3 regions of the Nocardia sp. NPDC058497 genome follow, and region 2 is predicted to be linked to each of the others. Evidence: predicted binding sites of a transcription regulator. Region 2 holds the regulator's gene; each other region holds the start of a gene.
What was found. The regulator LexA, encoded in region 2, represses DNA repair genes until DNA is damaged. The targets are predictions, from matches to a motif close to CGAACANNTGTTCG.
Positions count from the first base shown of each region.

Region 1: the regulator LexA is predicted to act here: its motif matches at 1,655-1,668, upstream of ruvC (crossover junction endodeoxyribonuclease RuvC).
Region 3: the regulator LexA is predicted to act here: its motif matches at 3,071-3,084, upstream of cofD (2-phospho-L-lactate transferase).

Region 1 covers NZ_JBHXMY010000033.1:399-7,056, forward strand. Annotated here, with positions in the region: gene ACFWPJ_RS04260 (YebC/PmpR family DNA-binding transcriptional regulator) at 1-369, shown strand, start outside; gene ACFWPJ_RS04265 (SRPBCC domain-containing protein) at 431-931, opposite strand; gene ACFWPJ_RS04270 (O-acetyl-ADP-ribose deacetylase) at 1,027-1,536, shown strand; gene ruvC (crossover junction endodeoxyribonuclease RuvC) at 1,689-2,258, shown strand; gene ruvA (Holliday junction branch migration protein RuvA) at 2,255-2,854, shown strand; gene ruvB (Holliday junction branch migration DNA helicase RuvB) at 2,858-3,952, shown strand; gene ACFWPJ_RS04290 (GtrA family protein) at 4,006-4,518, shown strand; gene ACFWPJ_RS04295 (DivIVA domain-containing protein) at 4,601-5,179, opposite strand; gene ACFWPJ_RS04300 (hypothetical protein) at 5,216-5,395, opposite strand; gene ACFWPJ_RS04305 (flavin-containing monooxygenase) at 5,432-6,658, shown strand, end outside.
Region 2 covers NZ_JBHXMY010000063.1:7,301-14,507, reverse strand. Annotated here, with positions in the region: gene ACFWPJ_RS07265 (hypothetical protein) at 1-704, shown strand, start outside; gene nadD (nicotinate-nucleotide adenylyltransferase) at 770-1,411, shown strand; gene rsfS (ribosome silencing factor) at 1,458-1,871, shown strand; gene ACFWPJ_RS07250 (histidine phosphatase family protein) at 1,868-2,527, shown strand; gene octT (diglucosylglycerate octanoyltransferase) at 2,517-4,046, shown strand; gene ACFWPJ_RS07240 (DegV family protein) at 4,050-4,892, shown strand; gene lexA (transcriptional repressor LexA) at 4,974-5,624, shown strand; gene ACFWPJ_RS07230 (DUF2332 domain-containing protein) at 5,633-6,595, opposite strand; gene ACFWPJ_RS07225 (helix-hairpin-helix domain-containing protein) at 6,774-7,207, shown strand, end outside.
Region 3 covers NZ_JBHXMY010000098.1:7,811-14,165, reverse strand. Annotated here, with positions in the region: gene ACFWPJ_RS09885 (NUDIX hydrolase) at 4-525, opposite strand; gene ACFWPJ_RS09880 (coenzyme F420-0:L-glutamate ligase) at 522-1,868, opposite strand; gene cofD (2-phospho-L-lactate transferase) at 1,865-2,851, opposite strand; gene ACFWPJ_RS09870 (WhiB family transcriptional regulator) at 3,352-3,585, shown strand; gene ACFWPJ_RS09865 (metallopeptidase family protein) at 3,732-4,214, shown strand; gene ACFWPJ_RS09860 (DUF3499 domain-containing protein) at 4,300-4,674, shown strand; gene ACFWPJ_RS09855 (phosphomannomutase/phosphoglucomutase) at 4,733-6,112, shown strand; partial or broken gene ACFWPJ_RS09850 (tobH protein) at 6,198-6,355, shown strand, end outside.

The DNA of each region.
Region 1 (6,658 bases), on a different contig from region 2:
TCGGTGGCGTACCTGTTCGGCCGCAAGGGCGTGGTGACCCTCGACAAGAACGGCCTGACCGAGGACGACATCCTCGAGCACGTCCTCGACGCGGGCGCCGAAGAGGTCAACGACCTGGGTGAGTCCTTCGAGATCATCAGCGAGCCCGGCGATCTGATCGCCGTGCGCAGCGCGCTGCAGGCCGCGGGCATCGACTACGACTCCGCCGAGTCCGGCTTCCAGGCATCGGTGTCGGTCGCGGTCGACGCCGAGGGCGCCCGCAAGGTGCTCAAGCTGGTCGACGCGCTCGAGGACAGCGACGACGTGCAGAACGTCTACACCAACGTCGACATCTCCGACGAGGTCGCCGCCGAGCTCGACGACGAGTAGATCAGGCGCTACCGAGCAACCGCCCCGGCCGCCACATCGGCTGGGGCGGTTCGCGTTTCGGCTAGGGCACGCGCTGCTGGTAGTACCCCGCCATGGCCGGGTAGTAGTCGGCGAAGTCCGGTCGCTCGGTGTGGGTGCAGGCGGCGACGAACATGTCCGCGTAGTACTCCCAGCCCGGACCGATCTGCGGGATCTCGGCCAGCTGGTATTCCGAGGTGAGGTGGTGGACCAGGCGCACCTCGGTGGCCGCCCCGGTGTCGAGCAACGTCACCTCCAGCCGCCACACCCCGATCTGGTCGGTGGCGGAGAGGCCGAGGTGGATCGGCGGCGTGCAGTCGTCGATGTTCATCCCCGTCCACGGCTCGCCCTCCTCGAACCGCATCTGCACGCTGATGGTGTTGCCGGTGCCCGCGTCGCCCTCCCAGGTGCCGTACCAGGCCACGGTCAGATGCGGATCGGTCAACCGCGCCCAGACCTCCTCGATCGGCAGTCCCAGGGACCGGGTGATCACCAGATCCTGGCCGTCGGATGCCGGCAGGACCTCGCCGGTGGGTGTGGGCATGCGCGGTTCTCCTCGACTCGGGTGCAGCGACGGTCTCGACGGTACGCCGCGATATCCGGTGGTGTCGTGCACGACCCGGCCAGCACAATGGAGCGATGACACGAATCGAGGCGGTGCGCGGGGACATCACCGAACAGCAGGTCGACGCGGTGGTCAATGCCGCCAACTCCTCGCTACTGGGCGGTGGCGGCGTCGACGGCGCGATCCACCGCAAGGGTGGGCCCGAGATCCTGTCCGCGTGCCGTGACCTGCGCGCCTCGCACTACGGGAAGGACCTGGCGACCGGTCAGGCGGTGGCGACGACCGCGGGACGGCTGCCCGCGCGCTGGGTGATCCACACCGTCGGCCCGGTGTGGTCCGCGACCGAGGACCGCTCGGACCTGCTCGCCTCCTGCTACCGCGAATCCCTGCGCGTGGCAGACGAACTGGGCGCCCGCACGGTGGCCTTCCCCGCGATCTCCACCGGCATCTTCGGCTGGCCGATGGACGACGGCGCCCGCATCGCCGTCGACACCGTGCGATCCGCCGAGACCGCGGTAGAGCAGGTGCGATTCGTCCTGTTCGACGACCGTGCGCTCGCTGTCTTCCTCGCGGCACTGACCTAGCCTGCGCTGCCGGATCCTGCGTGGCGGCAAGGTTCTCGACGAGGACACCGCGACCGGCGGCTGTCGTGTCGGGGCTCGTGTCGCTGGTCGGTGGCCGCGGCGGGATGCTCTAGACTTTCGAACAACTGTTCGTGTCTTCGAAGGGGCTGCCGGTGCGGGTGATGGGCGTCGATCCCGGGCTCACCCGGTGCGGGCTCAGCATGGTGGACAGTGGACCGGGGCGTAAGGTCGTCGCTCTCGACGTCGGGGTGGTGCGGACACCGCCGGAGGCGGAGCTGGCGTTGCGGCTGATGGCCGTCGCCGATGCTGCCGAGGAATGGATGGATACCCACCGTCCCGAAGCTGTCGCGATCGAACGAGTCTTCGCCCAGCACAACGTGCGAACCGCCATGGGGACCGCGCAGGCGGGTGGCGTGATCGCCCTGGCCGCGGCGCGGCGCGGGATCAAGGTCGCTTTCCACACGCCCAGCGAGGTGAAGGCCGCCGTCACCGGCAACGGCACCGCCGACAAGGCGCAGGTCACCGCCATGGTGACCCGGATCCTCGGGTTGCAGGTCGCTCCGAAACCGGCCGACGCCGCCGACGCGCTGGCGCTGGCGATCTGTCATTGTTGGCGGGCGCCGCTGATGGACCGGATGGCGGCCGCGCAGGCACAGGCGGACGAGGTCCGCCGCCGCTACGAACAACGGCTGGCCGAACAACGGAAGGTGGTGCGCGGGTGATCGCGTCGGTACGCGGCGAGGTACTCGAGATCGCGCTCGACCATGTGGTGATCGAAGCCGCGGGAGTCGGGTACCGGCTCAATGTCACGCCGGCGACGCTGGCCGGGCTCGGCCGCGGCGAGGAAGCCCGGCTGTACACGGCGATGATCGTGCGCGAGGACTCGATGACGCTGTTCGGCTTCGCCGACACCGAGGCCCGCGACCTGTTCGGCCTGCTGCAGACCGTCACCGGCGTCGGCCCGCGCCTGGCGATGGCCGTGCTGGCCGTGCTCGAGCCGGAAGCACTGCGAAAAGCACTGGCCGAGAGCAATGTCGCCGCGCTGACCAGGGTCCCCGGCATCGGCAAGCGCGGCGCCGAACGCATGGTCGTCGAACTGCGCGACAAGGTGAACCTGGTGCCGGTGCCCGCGGGTCCGCCCGGTGCGCAGGTCCCGGTCACGCCGGTGCGCGAGCAGGTCGCCGAAGCGCTCATCGGTCTCGGTTTCCCCGCGAAACAGGCCGAACAGGCCGTCGACACCGTGCTGGCCGACCAGCCTGCCGCCACCACCTCCGTTGCCCTGCGCGCCGCCCTCGGCCTGCTCGGTAAGAACAGGTAGGTCATGGACGACTTCGACACCGACGACTTCGAGACCGACGAATCCGCGCTCACCGCCCGGTATCTGCACTCCGACGGCGAAGCCGAGACCGGCCTGCGCCCCACCTCGCTCGACGACTTCATCGGCCAGTCCCGGGTCCGCGAACAGCTCACCCTGGTGCTGCGCGGCGCCAAACAACGCGGCGCCACCCCCGACCACGTGCTGCTGTCGGGCCCGCCCGGCCTCGGCAAGACCAGCATGGCGATGATCATCGCCGCCGAACTCGGCACCGCCCTGCGCATCACCTCCGGACCCGCCCTGGAACGCGCGGGTGACCTCGCCGCGATGCTGTCGAACCTGGTCGAAGGCGATGTGCTGTTCATCGACGAGATCCATCGGATGGCCCGCCCCGCCGAGGAAATGCTGTACCTGGCGATGGAGGACTTCCGCGTCGACGTGGTGGTCGGCAAGGGCCCGGGCGCCACCTCGATCCCGCTCGACATCGCCCCCTTCACCCTGGTCGGCGCGACCACCAGGTCGGGCGCGCTCACCGGCCCGCTGCGCGACCGCTTCGGCTTCACCGGCCATATGGACTTCTACGAACCCGGCGAACTGCTGCGGATCCTGCTGCGCTCGGCCCGCATCCTGGGCGTGCGGATCGACCACGACGCCGCCGCCGAGGTGGCCGGTCGCTCGCGCGGCACGCCGCGCATCGCCAACCGCCTGCTGCGCCGCGTGCGCGACTTCGCCGAGGTCAGGGCCGACGGCGTGATCACCCACCCGATCGCGATGGCGGCGCTCGAGGTCTACGACGTCGACGCGCTCGGCCTCGACCGGCTCGACCGTGCCGTCCTCGGCGCGCTGGTGCGCGGGTTCGGCGGGGGACCGGTGGGTGTGTCCACGCTCGCGGTAGCCGTCGGCGAGGAAGCGGCCACCGTGGAAGAGGTGTGCGAGCCGTTCCTGGTGCGCGCCGGACTGGTCGCCCGCACGCCCCGCGGCCGGGTCGCGACCGCCGCCGCGTGGGAGCACCTCGGGCTGGTGCCGCCGCCGGATCTGGTCATCGGCGCCATCGAAGTGCGTGGCCGCGAACCACACCCGAGCATGGATCTGCTCGACTGAGCCGGTCCACACCGGGCGGGCGCGGTGCCGGATCGTCGTCTACTGTCGGCCCTGTGGCAGTCCATGCGGTGGTGCAGCGCCTCCCCGAGCCGTTGCGTTCCCAGCTCCTGAAGCATCGGGAGCTCCTGAAGTTCGCGGTGGTCGGCGGAATCACCTGGTTCATCGACACCGGCGTCGTGTACGCGGTGAAGCTGACCGTGCTCGGCGAGAAGCCGCTGACCGCGCGGTTGCTCGGTGCGCTGATCGCGACCATCGCCTCCTACATCCTCAACCGCGAATGGTCCTTCCGCACCCGCGGCGGCAGGCAGCGCAGTCACGAGGCCGCGCTGTTCTTCACGATCAGCGCCCTGGGCATCGGCGTCACCATGATTCCGCAGGCGATCTCGCTGTACGTGCTGAATCTGCGTGTGCCACATGTGGATCCGGTGGTGCAGGCGGTCGCCAACTTCGTGTCCGGGCAGATCCTGGGCGTACTGCTGGCGATGGCGTTCCGCTTCTGGGCGTTCCGCCGCTACGTCTTCCCGGATGACCTGCGCGAAGCCGAACTGCACAGCATCCAGGGCTGAATCCTCGGCGGCTGGTGCCGCGGGCCGGGCACTCCTTCGTCGCACCCTCTGGTCAGTCCAGATCGAGGCGGCCGAGAACCGCCTAGTGCCTGCGCTCGGCGTGCTCGAGCGCGGTGATCACCAGATCGATGAACGCGTCCACTTCCTCGCGGGAGTAGCCGCGGGTGCCCAGCCGGGTGTCGGTGAACCGGACGCCGCGCACGTCTTCCGAGGTCAGGCTGCCCGGACCGTTGTGGGCCAGCGTCGCAGCGACCAGATCGAGGAACGCGTCGACCTCTTCCTCGTGGTAGCCGCGCCTGCCGACCGCCGACTGGCTGAAGCGCATGCGGTGCACGTCGTCGGGGGTGAGCATCTCGGCGACATCGTCACCGAGCCGGGCCGCCGGTACCGGGGCGCCGCCCTTCTGGCGGTATTCGAGTTCGGTCCTGACCCGGTCGAGGAAGTCGTCGACCTGATCGGCCTGATAGCCGCGGCCGCCGAAACGCGGTGCGCCGAAATGCACGTGGCGGATGTCGTCGGCGGTGAGGACGCCCTGCCCGTCGAGGGTGGCCGAGACCAATTCCAGGAACGCGTCGACCTCGTCCGCGTGGTAGCCGCGATGGCCCAGAGTCGGCATGGCGAAGTGGGTGCGGCTCACGTCGTCGGGCGTCACAGCCGTCATTGTGTCAGGATCGCCCTTCTATCCCACGGGTTTTCGTCATCGCGCGGCAACTCGGACGCCGTCGATGAACAGCCGCCGTACGGCGTGACTGTACACCGCCGTCAGCGCCGGATCCGGCGTTCGCATGCCGTGCACGATGCCCGCCCCACCACCATCCCCGGCGCGGCTTTCGACCTCGCCGAGAGCACTGTCGCCGCCGACGGAATAATGTGTCATGCTGTAACAGACACCTGATGTATGTGGAGGTTCGGCGTGGCACCTCAGTGGGACGCGGTCGTGGTCGGGGCGGGATTCGGCGGCATGGGCGCCGGTATCGAGCTCGACCGGCTCGGACTGCATGATTTCGTGATCCTCGAGCGCGAGGACGACCTGGGCGGTACCTGGCATGTGAACCGGTATCCCGGCCTCGCCGTCGACATCGCCTCGGTCACCTACTCCTATTCCTTCGAGCCGAATCCGCACTGGACCCGGCTGTTCGCCCCCGGCGCCGAGCTCAAGAAATACGCCGAGCACGTCGCCGACAAGTACGACCTGCGCAGGCGGATGCGGTTCGGCACCACCGTCGACGGCGCGCGCTGGGACGAGGACAACCAGCAGTGGGTGGTCTCGATCGCCGGCGGGGAGACCGTCACGGCGCGCTACCTGCTCGCGGCGACGGGCTTCCTGTCCCAGCCCTACACCCCGCCGTTCCCCGGCATCGAGTCCTTCGCGGGCAAGATCATCCACACCACCGACTGGGACGCCGGCTACGACCTGACCGGTCGCAAGGCCGCCATCATCGGCACCGGCGCCACCGCGGTCCAGCTCGTGCCCGAGGTGGCCAAGAAGGTCGGCGCGCTGACCGTCTTCCAGCGCACCCCCATCTGGGTGGTGCCCAAGGTCGACGCCCCGATCCCCGGCGTCGTCCAGGAGCTGTTCGCCAAGGTGCCGCTCACCCAGAAGGCGGCCCGGCTGGTCAACACGGGCATGCTCGAGGCGCTGATGGTCGTCGGCGTGCTGCACTACGCGCAGGCCAAACCGCTGAACAAGGCCGCCGCCGCGCTGGCCAAGGCGCACCTGTTCGCGCAGGTGCGCGACAAGGACACCAGGGCCAAGCTCACCCCGCACTACGACTTCGGCTGCAAGCGCCCGACCTTCTCCAACCAGTACTTCAAGACGTTCAACGCACCGCACGTGCGGCTGGAGACGAACTCGATCGACCACGTCGAACCCGACGGCATCGTCACCGCCGACGGGCACAAGACCGAGATCGACACCCTGCTGCTTGCCACCGGCTTCAACCTGTGGGACGTGAACTTCCCGGCCATCGAGATCGTCGGCCGCGACGGGGTGAATCTCGGAAAGTTCTGGCGCGACAACCGTTTCCAGGCCTACGAGGGCATCACCGTGCCCAAGTTCCCCAACTTCCTGAGCCTCAACAGCCCCTACTCCTACAGCGGGCTGTCGTACTTCACCACCATCGAGGCGCAGATGAAGCAC
Region 2 (7,207 bases):
GAGGCAGGGAACTCGCCGAGCTGCGCACCCGGCTGGTCACCGCGATCGCCGCCCAACCGGGCCGCGACCGCGATGTGGCCAGAGCAGCCGCCTCCGCCGCCGCGTGCTGGCACCCCATCTCGGCGGCCGACTCCGCGCACCTGTGGCTGGTCGCGGGCCGGGCCTGGCATCGGGCGGGCAAGCACGTCGAGGCCGTCACCGCCTTCGACCGGCCCTTGCTGAGCGGCGTCGCCGGCTACCCGTCCGGCGAGCTCGCGCTGGTCCGCGCCGAGTTCGCCGAATCGCTGATCCGGCTCGGCAAGCACCGCCAGGCCGCCTGGCAGTTCACCGAGGCCGCCCGGCTGCTCGCCGGATCGGCTACACAGCGGCATCGCCACGCTGATCTGGTGTGGTCGTCGGCCGTGGCCCGGGAATGTTGCGGGCAGGAATCCGCCGCACTGGGCGGCTACCTGCGGGCCGCGGGCCTGTGGGGTGAGCTGGGCAAGATCGTGCCGCGCGCCCGCTGCCTCCGCGCGGCGGCCTGGTTACAGCTGCGCGGACCGCGAGGCCGGGTCCGCGGGCCGTGGTGGGTCACGATCGACGTGCTGATGGCCGAACTGAACGACCGGCTCGCCACCGAACCGGGCCCGCACATCGCCGATGAGCTGGATCGCACCCGCGCCCAGTTCGCGCAGATGTGCGCGCAGGCGTCGGGTCCGTGCTGACCCCGAGCTGCCGCGGAGCAGTCCGGTCCGCTCGGACGGTGACAGTCCCGTTAAGCTCGGACCTCATGCACGAAACAGCTCGGCCGCGCCGCAAGCTCGGCGTCATGGGCGGCACCTTCGACCCCGTTCACCACGGCCACCTGGTCGCGGCCAGCGAGGTCGCGAACCGGTTCGAGCTCGACGAGGTCATCTTCGTTCCGACCGGTCAGCCGTGGCAGAAGGTGAACAAACAGGTCAGCCCCGCCGAGGACCGGTATCTGATGACAGTCATCGCCACCGCGTCCAACCCGAGATTCTCGGTCAGCCGGGCCGACATCGAACGCAACAAGGTCACCTACACGGTGGACACCCTGCGCGAGATGCAGAGCGCTCATCCCGACGCCGAGCTGTACTTCATCACCGGTGCGGACGCGCTGGCCAACATCCTGACATGGCAGGATTGGACCGAACTGTTCGAACTGGCGAAGTTCGTCGGGGTGAGCCGTCCGGGGTACGAGCTGAACACCGACCATCTCGAGGAGCATCTGCGGGACCTGCCCGCCGATGCCGTGACGATGATCGAGATCCCCGCGCTGGCCATCTCGTCGAGCGAATGCCGCCGCCGCGCCGCGGAGGGTCGGCCGGTCTGGTACCTCGTCCCCGACGGCGTGGTGCAGTACATATCGAAGCGGCACCTGTATGGGCCCGCAGGAACGGAAGGTAGCTGACGTTGAGCCACACGATCGAGGGTCTGACCTGTCTGGGGGAGGCCGTATGAGTGCCACCGCCGAAGCGGTCGAAATGGCCAAGGTCGCCGCACTCGCGGCAGACGACAAGCTCGCCACCGATGTCGTCGTCCTCGACGTCTCCGAACAGCTGGTGATCACCGACTGCTTCGTGATCGCCTCGGCGCCCAACGAGCGCCAGGTCAACGCGATCGTCGACAACGTCGAAGAGAAACTGCGCGAAGCCGGGCACAAGCCGGTCCGTCGCGAAGGCACCCGCGAGGGTCGCTGGGCGCTGCTCGACTACGTCGACATCGTCGTGCACATCCAGCACAACGACGAGCGCAATTTCTATGCGCTGGAGCGGTTGTGGCGTGACTGCCCGACCGTCGCCGTCGAGGGCATCGCCGCCCTGCCGACTCCGGCCGCCGACGACGCACAGGTAGAGGGCGACACCGAGTGAGCAAGTACGCCCATGTGCGCACGCTGATCCTGCTGCGGCACGGGCAGACCGAATGGAACGCGGCCGACCGGATGCAGGGTCAGATCGACACCGATCTCACCGAGCTCGGTCGTCAGCAGGCCAAAGAGGCGGCGCGCGAACTGGTTTCGCGCAATGCCATCGCCATCCACGCCTCCGATCTGCGGCGCGCCAAGGAGACGGCGCAGGCACTCGGTGACATCAGCGATCTGCCGGTCGTCACCGATCAGCGGCTGCGCGAGACCCATCTCGGCGACTGGGAGGGTCTGACCCATCTCGAGGTCGACGCCGACTACCCGGGCGCGCGTGTGCAGTGGCGGCTCGACGCCACCTACACACCGCCCGGTGGCGAGAGCAAACTCGAGGTCGGTGCGCGTTCGCTGCCCGTGGTGCGCGAACTGTACAACGAGCGACAGGATTGGCCCGGCCGGACTATCATCCTGGTGGCGCACGGCGGGCTGATCGCTGCCCTCACGGCCGCGTTGCTGGAACTGCCCCCAGGGAACTGGCCTGCCCTCGGTGGGCTGGCCAATACGAGCTGGGTACAGCTGTCCAGTCACGGCCCTGACATCGACCGACCCGGCTGGCGCCTCGATGTTTGGAACGCAGCGGCGAAGGTAGCTCCCGATGTCCTCTGAAGAGCCCGTCCGATCGGTACCGGACGAACTGTTCCAGCAGGTGACGGCCAAGCCCGGACGGCAATTGCCGGACGCGCTGTTCGGCCCGCCACCCGCTCGGCCCGCACGCCCCGAGCGTGAGGAGCCCATCCGTTCGGTACCGGACGAACTCTTCAAGCAGGTCACCGCGCGCAGCGAACGCTCGCTGCCCGACGCGCTGTTCGGCCCGCCGCCTGCTCCGGTAGTCGCCGAGCCCGAGCAGGTCGGCTCGGCGGCAAGCGATTCGGCGGCCGCGGGCGACTCGTCGGAGGACTCGGACGCCGATGTCGACGGCGAGCCTGCCACATCGGGCGCCGCCGACGCCGAGGCCGTAGCGGACTCTGCCGTGCAGTCGGACGGTGCCGATGCCGAATCGGCTGTTGCGCAGTCGGATACCGCCGACTCGGCGGTATCCGTCACGGAGCTGTCCGATGGCGCGAGTCCCGCTACGGGCGCTGACGATCTCGAGGCGACGACGAACTCCGTGGCTGAGCCCGCCGCGGCGCAGGACCTCCAGTCGGCCAGTGCGGCTGACGGTTCCGGCGATCCGGCGGCCGATGCCGACACTGCCGCGGGTACCGAGCCGGTGGGCGATTCGGTCGAGACGGTGACGGACGAGTCCGTCGCGGAGTCTGCGGATTCGGCCACCGTGGCTGCCTCGGTGGCCGAGGCGTCCGCTCCGGACTCGCCGGCAGCGGAGACCGCTGTCGCGCAAGGTGAATCGCTCGTCGAGACGGCCGTGGAGGACGTGCTGGTCGAGGAATCCACCGCGCCCCGGCCGGTGGAATCCGCGTCGCCGCGTCCCGTGCTCCTGGTGATCGCTGATTCCCTCGCGTACTACGGACCCAAGGGCGGCCTGCCCGCGGACGATCCGCGGATTTGGCCGAATATGGTGGCCGCCGAACTGGATTGGGATGTGGAGCTGATCGCGCGGATCGGCTGGACCTGCCGCGACGCCTACTGGGCGCTCATCGGTGACCCCCGGGTCTGGGCCGCGGTGCCGCGGGCAGGCGCGGTCGTGTTCGCCGTCGGTGGCATGGACACGCTGCCCTCCCCGCTGCCCACCGCGCTGCGGGAACTGATCCGCTACATCCGTCCGCCCAAGCTGCGCCGTGGCGTGCGCGCCTCCTACAACTGGCTGCAGCCGAAGCTGTCGAAACTCGGTCGGCCGGTGGCACTTCCGCCGAAGGTGAGTGTCGACTACCTGGAGCAGTCGCGCGAGGCGCTGAACCATCTGCGTCCCGAGCTGCCCGTGGTCGCGGTGCTGCCGTCGGTGCACAAGTGCGATGCCTACGGGCGGGTGCACAGGGGCCGTGCGCGCGCGGTCAAGGCGCTGCAGGCGTGGTCTGGCCGTACCTCGGTGCCGCTGGTCGACCTCGGTGAGGCCGTGCGCGACGACATCGAGTCGGGTGCGGCGAACCCGGACGGCATCCACTGGGGCTGGGCGGGACACGCGGCGGTGGCGACGGCGATGACCAAGGCGCTGCAGGAGGTCCGGTAGTCCGTGCCCGTTGTGGTGGTCACCGATTCGGCGGCCGGGCTGTCCGCCGACATCGTCGCCGAGCTCGGTATCGAAGTGGTGCCGTTGCATGTGCTCGTCGGCGACCGGGAGATCCGGGAGGGCATCGATCCCGTCGAGATCGACTACTCGACGGATTCGGTCACCACCTCGGCTGCCTCGCCGGGTGAGCTGCGCGAGGCCTACGAACGCGCGCTGAGCCACAGCGACGGCGACGGTGTCGTCGCCGTGCATCTGTCGCGCACCCTGTCGGCGACCTGGGAATCGGGGCGGCAGGCGGTCCGCGACATGGGCGCCGAAGATCGTGTGCGCCTGGTGGATTCGCTCGGTGCGGGATTGGCGACCGGTCTGCCCGTGCTCGCTGCCGCGCGCCGGGCTCGTGCGGGTGAGGCGCTGGATGCCGTCTACGAACGCGCGGTGGCGGTCGCCGCTCGTGCTCGCACGTTCATCCTGGTCAACCGCACCGAGCAGCTCCGCAAGGGCGGCAGGCTCAGCAGTGCCGCCGCGTTCTTCGGCAGCGAACTGGTGACGAAGCCACTGCTGCAGCTGGTCGAGGGCAAGCTGGAGCTGCGCGAGAAGGTGCGGACCAGATCCCGTGCCTACGCGAAGCTGGTGGCGGCCGCGGTGGATGCCGCGGGCGGGGACGGTGCGGCGCTGGCCGTCCAGCATCTGGGGGCCGCCGACGCCGCCGAGACGATCGCCGCCCAGCTGCGCGAACAGGTGCCCGAAGTCGAGGAGCTCTACGTCACCGAGTTCGGCCCTACCCTGGGGGTGCACCTCGGCGTCGGCGCGCTCGGCGTGCTCGTGGTGCCCGGCGGGTGTTCGTGACCGGGACCGGTTTCCGCCGCGGGCTGCCACGCCGGGAGCCTGCGCCGACGGTCTGAACCGGCGGGCCTCTACGATGCCCCGGTGACCGGATACGACGACTTCGACTACCCCGACACCGCGCACCTGCCGCCCCGCAGGCAACACATCCTCGCCGTGATCCGGGATTCGGTGCTCGCGCACGGCTACCCGCCCAGCGCCAGGGAGATCGCCGACGCCGTAGGCCTGCGCTCCACGTCCACGGTCTCCAAGCATCTGAAAGCGCTGGAGGAGGACGGCTTCCTGCGCCGCGGTGCCGCGATGACCCGGCCCATCGATGTGCGTCTGTTCCTGCGGCACGCGCCGGGCGGCGGCTCCGACGGGTCGGTGACCGTGCCCGTAGTCGGCGACATCGCCGCGGGCACCCCGATCCTGGCCGAGCAACACGCCGACGACCTGCTCACCCTGCCGCGTGAACTCGTCGGCCGCGGCGAGGTTTTCGGCCTCCGCGTCCGCGGCGACTCGATGATCGACGCCGCGATCTGCGACGGCGACCTCGTCGTGGTCCGCAGCCAGCGCGAGGCCAACTCCGGCGACATCGTGGCCGCCATGATCGGCGAGGAAGCCACCGTGAAGGTGTATCGCCGGCGCAACGGCCATGTGCAGCTCGAACCCCGCAACCCCGCCTACTCGGTCATCGACGGCGACGAGGCCGTGATCCTGGGCCGGGTGGTCTCGGTGATGCGCCGGATCTGACGTCCGTGCTACGCCGGGCCGAACCAGTCCAGCGACTGGCCGTGCGGCCCGGCGTAGGCCACCGGCTCGCCGTCCACCGCGAGCACCATCCGCACTGTGCCCGAGTCCCTTTCGGGCAGCCGATCGGCGAACTCCGCGATCACACCGGTGCCCTCCTGGGACACCCAGTGGCAGGGCAGCTCGCGCACCGTGGTGACGAACTCCTCGCGAGCCTGTGCGGACAGATAGGTGAGCACCGCACTGTGGAACACGACCACCGTGCTGCCGTGCGGCGCGGTGTGGACCAGCTCGGCGACTTTCTTGTTCAAGTCGCCCGTCATCAGGAGCGGAGGGTTCGCGGCAGTGATCGCGCAGGACGCTCGAAGCCTCGCGAGTCGGTCGTCCTGTCCCGGCCAGACCAGTGCTTCCAGCCATTCCCGGTCCCGGATGTCTCCCGCGTCCAGCGGGTTCAGGTCGACTCCGGCTCGATGCACCACCTCGGGTAGCCGTGTCGGTATCGGTGCGGCGCCGGTTACCGTGCACGGCAACACCACTGGGGACGGTCCCTCGGCGGGATCCAGTGAGATCCCGTTGTAGCGGTAGCTGAAACGGTCCGGGTACAGACACAGTCCCGCCGAGGCGCCGACCTCGATCAGCGACAGCGGTCCGGGAAGCCGTGCGAGCACCGGCAGCAGTGTTGCCGCGCGGCCTGCTTCGTTCGTCTGGGTGCGCCTGGCCAGGGCTGTCGCCGAGATCGCGGGCCAGTGCGCGATCAGCTGCTCGCGGAACTCGCGGTAGGGCACCGTGATCGCACCGTTCACGCGCGCGGCCGCCAGGACCAGGTTGGGTTGCTGTTTGTTCGTGGGCAGCCCGGCGATCAACGCCAGCACCGCAGGGTCCTCGGAGATGTCGACAGCCCGCCGGTGGTAGAGCGGGGAATTGCTGTGTACCTCGCGGAACGCGAAGTCGCGGAATCGCTGTGCCAGGTCCATGCCACCATCCGTACGTCGTTTCGGCCATGCGCGCACCATATTCGCTGGAACCGCACGGATTCCGCGCTCAGCGGCCGCTGACCGGGAGTTGTCCACAGGCTCGAGGTTGTCCACAGGTTCGTTGTATGCCCAGGTCGGCGGCAGTTTCCCGCGGCCGCTTCCTCGTAGCGTCGGTGCCATGTCACGACACGAAGAGCACGAGCGGGTACGGCAACGGCTGGGCGGGCTGGCGGTACGCGAGAAGGCGGGACCGGGCGGCTTGCGCAGTGAGTCAGGTCGCGGACCCACACCGGCAGGGGCCGGTATCGATGATGGCGCCGAGGGCCGTTGGGACGACGATGAACTCACGCCGTCGGGAGGGGAGGTGCGTGCGCCGGGTTGGCTCGACGACGGCGCGCAACCCCGCGGCCTGCAACGGCTTGTGCCCGAACGGTTCCGCGGGGCGCGCCTCGATCCCGGACGCCGGGGTGCGCTGGTACTCGGCCTGGTGGGCCTCGTCGCGGTCGTGCTCACCGGCATCATGGTGGTGCGCGATCAACCGACGCAGCAGGCGATACCGCCGGTGCCGGTAGTGCGCGCGGAGAGCATCGGCGTACGTGCCGAGCCGACCGC
Region 3 (6,355 bases), on a different contig from region 2:
CCTTTACGGAACGAGCAGCACGTCGGCGCCCGCCGGTAGCCCATCCACCGGCCACCACCGCAGATCCGCCGATTCGGCGCTGCGCACCGGCACCGCGCCGGGCGGCGCGACGATCTCGAACAGCAGGTCCAGGTGCCGCGTCGGCACGCCGAGCGAGCACGTGATCGGGTGCGCCTGCGCGCCGTAGAGACCGGGTGTCAGCCGCAGCTCCGGGATGCCCGACTCCTCCACCGCTTCACGCAGCGCGGCGTCGGCGACCGTCTCGTCGCCCGGTTCGCAATGCCCGCCGAGCTGGATCCAGCGGCCCACCCGCGGATGCAGGGTGAGCAGCACCTCGCGGCGGTCGTGCGACAACACGATCGCCGAGGCGGTGATGTGGCCCGGCGCGTGTTCGCGCAGGCACCCGTTCGGCGCCGAGCCGAGGAAGGCGAGCATCGCCTCCCGCAGCGAACGATCCGGTCCGGCCTGGGGCTGCCAGGCGGTGAGCAGCTCGGTCGCCGACGCGCGCAGCGACTCCGCGCTCACAGCTCCACCAGGCCCGCGCCGGGCGAGCCGACGGTGCGCGGGGCCGGCTCGTCGAGCGGATGACCGATCGCGATGGCGCCCAACGGCATCCAGTCCTCGTCCAGGCCCAGGACATCGCGGGTGACCTCCGGCGCGAAGATCGTCGACCCGATCCAGCAGCTGCCCAGGCCGTCGGCGGCCAGCGCCACCAGCAGGCCCTGCACCGCGGCGCCGACCGCGACGGTGAACATCGTCTGCTCGGCGGCCTGGCGGCGGGCGTCGGGATAGGCGTGCGCGCCGTCGGGCACGCAGAACGGGATGATCACCTCGGGAGCGTCGAACAGGATGCGCCCGCGCGCGACGCGACGTTCCACCCGTTCGGGCTCGAGCCCGTCGGCGGTGAGGTCTGCCCGCCACTGCTCGGCCATGGCCTCGAGCAGCTGGGCGCGCAGCTTCGGCTTACGCAGCCAGACGAAGCGCACCGGGCGGGTGTGATGCGGCGCGGGTGCGGTGAGCCCAGCCGCGACAGCCGCCCTGATCCGCTCCGGCTCGACCGGCTCGTCGGCGAAGGCGCGCACGGAACGACGCAGCGGCACAGCCTCTTTGCGGCCCATCTCGATCGCCTCGGCGGTGCCGAGCCAGAACAGGTCGTCGACGCCGCCGCGCAGCAGCGCCGCCGCGCTCGACCCGTCGTCGTCGGTGACCAGGCCGCGCACCACCGCGACCGGAACGCCGCCGAGCTTGCCCTTGACCAGATCGGCGGCGGCGGCGAGTTCGTCGGCCACGGCCACCTGGGTGACGTGCAGTTCGTTGCCCTGCCCGTCGACCGCGCCCGCGTAGTCGTGCAGCACGCGCAGCCCGGCAGCGCCGATGGCCGCGTCGATCTGGCCGTTGCGCCAGGCCCGGCCCATGGTGTCGGTGATGACGACGGCCACGTCCACCCCGAGCAGCTGGGCCAGCGCGGCGCGCAGCGACTTGGCGCTGGCGTCGGGGTCGGTGGGCAGCAGCACCAGTTCGCCCTCGGCCACGTTCGAGCCGTCGACGCCGGAGGCCGCCTGCACGATGCCGAGACGGTTCTCGGTGATGAGGGTGCGGCCCTTGCGGGCGAGCACCCGCACGGCCTCGTCGTCGACGAGCTTGCGGCGGGCGGTGTCGCGCTCCTCCGGGTCGGTCGGCGCGGTGACGATGCGGCCCTCGGCCTTGGAAATGATCTTGCTGGTGACCACGACGACGTCACCATCGGCGAGCCACGGCGCCTGCGCGGCAAGGTGTTCGGCGACGTCGTCGCCGGGCCGGAACTCCGGCAGACCGGTGACCGGGAGGATCCGCAGCTCGTCGGCCGCGTGGTCGGGCAGCACGCTCACGGCTTCACTCCCGCCAATTCCAGTGCGGCACGGGCCATTTCAGCCGTCGCCTCGGGGTCTGTCATCAGCAACGGCACACTGCGCACCTCGACACCCGGAACCTCGGCCGTGTCGGTGGAGTGCACCAGCCAGCCGTCGAGGATGCCGGTGGCCGAGCGGGCACCGTAGTGCCGCCCGATCGCCTCGGCGGTGGACTCGACGCCGATCACCGACAGGCACTCATCGGCCATGCCGCGCAACGGCTTTCCGTCGATCACCGGAGAGAGGCCGATCACCTTGGCCTCGGTGGTGCGCAACGCGCCCCTGATTCCGGGGACGGCGAGGATCGCGCCGATGCTCACGACGGGGTTCGAGGGGGCCAGCAACACGGCGTCGGCGGCGGCTATGATTTCGGTCACATCCGGGGCCGGGGAGGCTTGTTCGGCGCCGATCGAGGCAAATCCGTGGGTCGGAAGCGCCGCGCGGTACCGCACCCACCATTCCTGGAAGTGGATCGCGCGACGTTCGCCGGCGTTGTCGGGATCACTGACAACGACGTGGGTTTCACAGCGATCGTCGGTTGCCGGGATCAAACGCACGCCCGGCTGCCACCGATTGCACAGCGCTTCGGTGACCGCGGAGAGCGGATATCCGGCGCGCAGCATCTCGGTGCGGATGAGGTGGGTGGCGATATCGCGGTCGCCGAGACCGAACCAATCGGGCTGGGCGTTGTATTTCGCCAGCTCCTCTTTCGCGTGCCAGGTCTCGTTCGCGTGGCCCCAGCCGCGCTCGGTGTCGATGCCACCACCGAGGGTGTACATGCAGGTGTCGAGGTCGGGGCAGATACGAAGCCCGTGCATCCAGACGTCGTCGCCGACGTTGACGATGGCCGAGATGTCGGCGTCGGGCAGCAGCTGCCTGACGCCCTGAAGGAACCGTGCACCGCCGACGCCGCCGACCAGAACGGCGATCTTGGGCTCGCGCACCGCGTGTTGTGCAGTCACAGGGACACAGCCTAGGCGGTGCCGGTTGCCGGATGATTTCGTGACGAATTCCGGCAAAGTTGCTGGTCATTTGCCACGGCACATAACAAGATCAACACGAAAGGCCGGTGCGGAGTGTAACGGAAGGGTGACGGCGGGTTGACCACCGGCGAGTGCGGCGTGTCTAATCACAGACATGTCATTCCGGTCACCGCGAGAGGCATAGCGCGGGGGCGTTTGCGAGCGGGTGTTCGGCTCGCCGGAAGACAGGTTCGGGGATGCCCGCGAGACTACGTCGCGGTGTTGGGCCGTCGGGGTGTGTGTTGGTCCGGCGGAAAGAATCATTCTGCGCTAACACATAGTGAGGAGGCGGAACGATGACCGAAAACATGGTCTCGCCGACCGATTCCACAGCAGGCGCAGCTCACGCTGTCTGCGCCGAGGAGAGCTGGCCGGAACCGGACGTGGCAAGCGAAGTCGCGGCTCCCCGGCTGAGTCTGGTCGTGACGGGCTTCGACGAGATGTTCGAGTCCATCGAAGAGCAGTGGCAGGAACGCGCTCTCTGCGCGCAGACAGACCCCGAGGCGTTCTTCCCCGAGAAGGGCGGCTCGACCCGTGAGGCCAAGCGCATCTGCTTGGGCTGCGAGGTACGTGACCAGTGCCTGGAGTACGCGCTGGCGCACGACGAACGTTTCGGCATCTGGGGCGGTCTCTCGGAACGAGAGCGTCGCAGGCTGAAGCGCGGAATCGGTTAAGAGAATGTTCGAAAGTAGACTCTGAGGCTCCAGCCCGGAGCACGCAGGCGCAGTACGTCGGTGCTTCGGGCGAACGCCCAGTAGTCGCGCCGTCCTCCGGCTCGACGGGCACGACAGGTGCACGCGAGAAAGGCGGACGAGTTCCCATGGCACGTTCCCGGCGGCATTACCCGGCCCCCACCGCACGGTCGGTGACCCGCCGCGGCCGTGGCGTCCGTGGACCCATGCTCCCGCCCACCGTTCCCGCGTGGCGCACCAGAGGACAGAAATTCGACCGGCTCGTGCTCGAGGCGTTCGCCCCGCTGGACACCCGCTGGCACGATCGGCTCACCAAGCTCGACATCGCCGTCGACGATGTACCGAAAATCCGTCCGCTGCACCCTGATTCGGTCACCTGGCCGGACGAGGTGGTCGCCGACGGGCCGGTGCCGCTGTCGCGGTTGATCCCCGCGGGCGTCGACCGGCACGGCGCGGCAACCAGGGCGAGGGTGGTGCTGTTCCGCAAGCCGCTGGAGCTGCGCGCGGCCGATCCCGACGATCTCGTTGAACTGCTGCGCGAGGTCCTCGTCCAGCAGATCGCGACCTATCTCGGCGTCGACCCGGACCTGATCGATCCCGAACCCGAGTAGCGACGCACCGATAACGGGGTCGTATCACCGCGTGTCCGTATCCACTTTTGCGGACCGGAGGGCTAATCTCGACGTCGTGATCCCCATGCGTCGTTGCTGCCGACCCGGCTGCAAGAACCCGGCTGTAGCGACGCTGACGTATGTGTACTCCGACTCGACCGCCGTCGTCGGACCGCTGGCCACCGTCGCCGAACCGCATTCCTGGGATCTGTGCGAAACCCACGCCTGCCGCATCACCGCCCCCAAGGGCTGGGAACTGGTGCGCCACGAAGGCGGATTCTCCTCGAGCACCCCCGACGACGACGACCTGACCGCACTGGCCGAAGCCGTCCGCGAAGCGGGCCTGCGCCGCCGCCCCGCCGACGCCGACCAGCCCGGCTACCGCGACAACACGCCCACGGCACCGCGCACCGCCCGCACCGGCCGCCGCGGGCACCTACGCGTCCTCCCTGACCCGTAAATCCTCAGGCCACACCCGCGGACCCGGAATCCTCCGTGCGGCCGCTAGGGTACTAAGCATGACGACTGTCGCGCGCTCTGGCGAACTCGTGAACGCCGTGATCAAGGCTTATGACGTCCGCGGGGTGGTGGGCGAACAGATCGATGCGGGGTTCGTCATGGATGTGGGCGCCTCGTTCGCCCGGCTGATGCGCGACGAGGGCGCCACCCGGGTCGTGATCGGCCACGATATGCGTGAGTCCTCCCCCGAACTGGCCGCGGCCTTCGCCGACGGCGTGCGGGCCCAGGGCCTGGATGTGGTGCACATCGGGCTGGCCTCCACCGATCAGCTCTACTTCGCCTCGGGCAAGCTGGGCTGCCCCGGCGCCATGTTCACCGCCAGCCACAATCCGGCCCGCTACAACGGCATCAAGCTGTGCCGCGCGAACGCGCTGCCCGTCGGCCAGGACACCGGTCTGGCCACCATCGCGGCCGAGGTCGTCGACGGCGTGCCCGCCTACGACGGCGCCGCGGGCACCGCGACGACCACCGATCTGCTCGCCGACTACGCGAGCTTCCTGCGCGAGCTGGTGAACCTCGACGACATCCGCCCGCTGACCATCGCGGTCGACGCGGGCAACGGCATGGGCGGCCACACCGTCCCCGCCGTGCTCGGCGCGCTCGGCCCGATCACCATCGTGCCGCTGTACTTCGAACTCGACGGCTCGTTCCCCAATCACGAGGCCAACCCGCTGGACCCGAAGAACCTGGTCGACCTGCAGGCGCTGGTGCGCCGCAGCGGCGCCGACATCGGCCTCGCCTTCGACGGCGACGCCGACCGCTGCTTCGTCGTCGACGAGCGCGGCGAGCCGGTGTCACCGTCGGCGATCACGGCGCTGGTCGCCCAGCGCGAGCTCGCCAAGGAGCCGGGCGCGACCGTCATCCACAACCTGATCACCTCGCGCGCGGTGCCCGAGCTCGTCGAGGAGCTCGGCGGCAAGCCGGTGCGGACCCGGGTTGGGCACTCGTTCATCAAGCAGGAGATGGCGTCGACGGGCGCGGTCTTCGGCGGCGAGCACTCGGCGCACTACTACTTCCGCGATTTCTGGGGCGCCGATTCGGGCATGCTGGCCGCGCTGCACGTGCTGGCCGCGCTCGGCGAGGGGCAGCGTCCGGTCTCGGAACTGATGGCCGCCTACGACGTCTACGCGGCCTCCGGCGAGATCAACTCGACCGTCGCCGACGCCGCCGAGCGCACCGCGGCGGTGCTCGCCGCGTTCGCCGACCGGACCATCTCGGTGGACCGTCTCGACGGCGTTACCGTCGATCTCGGCGCCAACGCCTGGTTCAATCTGCGCGCCTCGAATACCGAACCGCTGCTTCGTCTCAACGTCGAAGCCGGATCGCAGGCTGAAGTCGACGAACTCGTGACCGAGATCCTGGGCATCGTCCGCGCCTGACTGGAATAGTGGAATCACAGACCTTGTATTCGCCGACGGCTTGCCGGCAGACGACACAGCGCGATGAGGGGAGGTGGGATCGGCGATGATCGCTGGAACACCGGTATTCGACCTCGACGATGCCGCGTCGCTGGAGGCGGCCGACACCGGCGGCGCCTTACGTTCGGCGGCTTCGGGTGGCGCTCAGGTGCGGGCGACGGCCGCGGCGGTCGCCGAAACATCGCTCACCGAACGCCTGTCCGA